2 regions of the Desulfovibrio psychrotolerans genome follow, and region 1 is predicted to be linked to the other one. Evidence: predicted binding sites of a transcription regulator. Region 1 holds the regulator's gene; the other holds the start of a gene.
The links. Region 1 encodes sigma-54, which starts transcription at its own class of promoters, with help from an activator protein. Its sites were predicted from a motif close to CTGGCACGGNNNNTGCTT; they were not measured.

Region 2: the regulator sigma-54 is predicted to act here: its motif matches at 828-845, upstream of HUV26_RS05635 (VgrG-related protein).

What each region holds. Positions count from the first base shown of each region.
Region 1 is NZ_BLVP01000001.1:142,680-144,880, reverse strand. Features, by position in the region: gene hpf (ribosome hibernation-promoting factor, HPF/YfiA family) at 1-218, opposite strand, end outside; gene rpoN (RNA polymerase factor sigma-54) at 347-1,771, opposite strand; gene lptB (LPS export ABC transporter ATP-binding protein) at 1,999-2,201, opposite strand, start outside.
Region 2 is NZ_BLVP01000006.1:71,739-73,939, reverse strand. Features, by position in the region: gene HUV26_RS05635 (VgrG-related protein) at 1-805, opposite strand, end outside; gene HUV26_RS16920 (HAMP domain-containing methyl-accepting chemotaxis protein) at 1,232-2,201, shown strand, end outside.

The DNA of each region.
Region 1 (2,201 bases):
TACATGTCTTCGGACTTTTCAGAAGCGGAAAGGTTGAGGTTGTCAGAAACCAGTGTCACATCAATCCTGTGGCGGTAGTTTTCCACGGACATGCCCACCTGCATTTCCAACCTGCCGGAATGGCGTATGAATTTCCCCAACTTTTCAAAGCGTCTACGGGCATACTTTTTCAGATGGTCGGAAGGCTCGAAGTTCTTGAAAGTGAATGCGATGTTCATATATGCCTCCTTAGGTTCGGCGGGCGCACCGTGTGTGAGTCCGCACGGGTATCTCTGGCAGTGTATCCGCATTCCCTGTCCTGCGCATACCGCCTGCACATTCGGGGTTTCTCCTAATACGCGGAAACCTAGAACGCGGACTTTCGCTTGGAGGACGAGGGAATGTCCATTGCAGTACGATACTTCGCAACGGTCCTGCGGGCAATATTCAACTGCAACTTTTCTTTCAAAATTTCACCTATGCGTTCGTCACTGAGCGGGCGTCGGGGGTCTTCTCCCTGAACCAGTTGTCTGATAAGGGCCTTTACGCTCTCAGAACCCACCGAGCTGCCGTCATCCATCCCTATGGCACTGTTAAAGAAGAACTTAAGCTCAAAAATACCGTGCGGGGTAGACACATACTTACTGGTGGTAATGCGGCTCACCGTGGATTCATGCATGCCAATATCTTCTGCAATGTCTTTAAGAATGAGCGGCTTAAGCTGGGTGACCCCCTCTTCGAAGAACCCTCTCTGGTATTTGACGATGCTTTCCATCACCTTGTACAGGGTGCGCTGCCGCTGATGCAGACTTTTAATGAGCCACGAGGCAGAGCGCATCTTTTCCTGAAAGTAATCCTTATCCGGCCCGGAAACAGTGGGAAGACAGTCCACAATATCGCTCAACTGCAGACTGGGCAGTCCTTCTTCGTTGAGAATAATGACAAATTCGCCGTCATACTTGTGCACAAAGACATCGGGGGAAACATACTGCGGTTCGCTGCTGCCAAAGCTGGCACCGGGCATGGGATCGAGCGTGAGGATAAGGTCGATATATTCCTTCAGATCGTCCATGTTTATACGGAACTTACGGCACAGGGGCTTGTAGCGGCGCTTTTCAAGGTCTTCCAGATGTTCGCGCACCAATTCCACCAGAACGGGGTCGCGGTCATATCCGAGCACTTCTATCTGCACCAGCAGGCATTCCTGCGGGCTTCGGGCTGCCACACCCACAGGGTCAAAGCGCTGTACCCTGCGCAGCATTACCTCCACCTCTGGTACGGTGGCCCCGGCCATATCTGCAATTTCCTCCATCGTGGCCTGCAAATAGCCGTTGGAGCCGATATTGCCGATGATCACTTCCCCTATGGTTCTCTGCTCTTCCGTTATGGAGGAAAGCGTGAGCTGCCACGAGAGATGGCCGTCCAACGATGGGCGCGAGGTGAGTCGCGCTTCAAACGATGTCATCTCTTCAGGTATTTCGGCATCTCGGGAGGATGTTTGCCTGCTGGTACTGGAAAAATCGCCCAGATAGTCTTCCCAGTCCGCGTTGGTGGCAAGCTCCTTATCATAGGCTTCCACAGCCTCAGAACGTATTTCCGCAGCTTCCGTGGCATCAGCGGGCGTTATGCTCTCGGCAGATTCTTCCAGAAAGGGATTTTCCAGCAACTCCTGCTGTACGGTTTCCATCAGTTCAAGCCGGGAGAGCTGCAGCAGCTTAATTGCCTGCTGCAGTTGGGGGGTCATAACCAGCTGCTGGGAGAGCTTGAGTTGTTGCCGTAGTTCTAATGCCATAGGTACGATATTCCCGGAGTAGTGCCGTGCATCAAGGGGGTTGACGCGCTGCTGGAAGCGCGGTCCGGACCTCTATCAAGAAGCATTCCAAAACTGCAAACCTGAGTCCCTTTTGCCATACAAGCACTAACCATGCAACAGAGAAAAGCCCGTAAAACGGGCTTTTGCGCGATCAGAAAGAAATGTCTTGCAAAATATTCAAAAAGGTCGGGAAAAAGTCACGACACCTACAGGCAGAATCCTTCTCCCAGATACACCCTGCGAGCCTTGGGATCGTTCACTATCTGGCTGGGGGTGCCGTTAAGGATTATCTGCCCCTCATATACAAGATAGGCCCGGTCGCAGATATTCAGGGTCTCGCGCACATTGTGGTCCGAAATGAGAACCCCTATCCCACGGTTGCTGAGCCCGCGTATGATGCTCTGAATAT
Region 2 (2,201 bases), on a different contig from region 1:
TTCCGCCCCGCCTGTCATAGCCTATGGCGGCTATGCCCCCGTCTCCGCCCGACTCGAACAGCGCAGAGAGGGCACCCGGTTTGAACCCGGCACCGCCGTTGCGCGCAAGCCGCGTCGCTTCGGCAAATTCCCTCTGTGCCTCTTGCTCTGCCTTGCGGTAGATGCCGTATTCTTCTGTGTCGTCAATAGATTCTGCTATTTCAGGTGCTTCAGGGACAGCCGGTTCCGGCGTGCGCTGGGCCTTCATGGCATTGGCGGCGTTCACCAGTTCGGAAAGCGCGGCCCGCATGTCACCGCGCGCAGCGGCGCGGGACGATGCCTGCAACGCGCTCATGGGGTCATATGCAGAAAAGGAAGCCGTGCTCTTGTCCACGGACATGCGGATGGCGTTGCCTTCCGGCGTGGGGATGCTGCGGAACATGTTCGCCATGGGGCTTTCTTCATTGCCCATGACCTTGGTGAGGGTTGCCAGTGCCTTGACGTTGGTCAGGTTCAGTCCGCCGCTTATGGCGCTGTCTTCAGGCGTCAGGTTCTTGACCCCTTCGCCGCCGTCCAGCCCGAGCACGCCTTGCAGGACAGCGGGGTTGGTCATCTGAACCATGGGGTCGCTCATCAGCTGGGCAAACTTGCCGCCCAGAACACCGCCCAGACCGCCCCCCGGACTCCCGCCGGGGCCGCCTATGCCGGGAATTTTTCCCGCCCCAAAGCCGGTCGTCCCGCCGCCGAATACGGAGTCGGCACCGCCCTGCGAGAGGCGGTCGACGTGGGCGCTGATACGCCCTATGGCTGCGGGGTTGATGCTCATGTACGGCTCCTTGCGGCGTACAAAGCAACTCCGGTGCCGATATGGTAAAAATTCTTTTATTACGGAAGATATGACTGTGTTCGCCCGTCCGTGTCCGCCTATTTTGCAGGCGGGGTGTCGGGTCTTTGTCCCCTGCTGTCCGGCAGTGGTGGCATGCGCTGCGGGGCTGGTGTGCCGTCTTTGAGAAGCGTGCGGGCTGGTCTGTTGCAAAAAATACCAGCGCATACGCATTTATAATACACCGTATCGCTTTGTGCTGTGTAGTGTGTTTAGCATCAGAACCGCTTTGCGTAGCCGCCGTGCCGGGAACAGGCACAGCGCAAGAAAGGCCCGGGCGCGAGAGCGTGCACCATGCTGTATTGCGCCTTTGCACCGGTTCGCTGTCAAAGACAGGCACATATTCATTCTTATGCAAGGAGACAACCCGTGTTCGCCAATCTCCGTTTATCCTCCAAGCTCTACGCCGGGTTCGGCATTGTGTTGGCCCTGCTCATGGTGGTGGGCGCAACCGCCTACTTTGCCATCGGAAACGCTTCATCCGGGTTCAGTTCGTACCGGAACATGGCCCGGCAGGCCAATCTTGCGGGCCGGGTGCAGGCAGACATGCTGCTGGTGCGTATGGATGTGCGCAACTTCCTTGCCTATGGCAAGGAGGAGGATGTGCAGAAATACCGCAAAGAGATGGCGGCCGTGCAGCAAGACATGGAAGAGGCGCGTACCCTTATAACCGGCACGGATGAGCGAGCCCTGCTGGACAAGACGCAGGAGGCTATACGCCAGTACGATGTCGCCTTCGGACAGGTGGTAACGCTGGGTACCAAGATGGCCCCCATGGTCGCATCGCTCTATGCGGACGGCCCGGTCATGGAGGCGCGGCTGGCGGAGATTCTTACAACCTCTGAAAAGCAGGGGGATGTGGGGGCGGCCCTGCATGCCGGGTTTGCCATGCGCCACCTGCTGCTCATGCGGCTGCACGTGCTGCGGTTTCTGGACACGGCAGAGCAGGCGGATGCGGATGGCGTGGCAGCGCAGTATGCCCATATGCAGAAAGAACTGCAAAGCTTGCAGGGAGAACTGAATGCCGGGTCCGGTGCCGCGCAGGTGGCGGAAGTGCAGCGCGTGGCGGGAGCATACGCCGGGACGTTTGCTGCCATACTGACGGAGACGAGGGATCGTGACCGCATAGCCGCCGGGCTGGATACCCTTGGTCCGGCCATAGCCGGATACGCTGAGGAGATACGGACCATTCTGACCAATGCCCAGAATACGCTTGGGCCGGCCGTGCAGCGTGCCAACGATACGGCGACCATGATCATTCTTTCCGTGGGGCTTTTTGCAGTGGTTTTTGGTGTGCTTATCGCCTTCTGGCTGGCGCGTAATGTGCTCAGGCAGATTG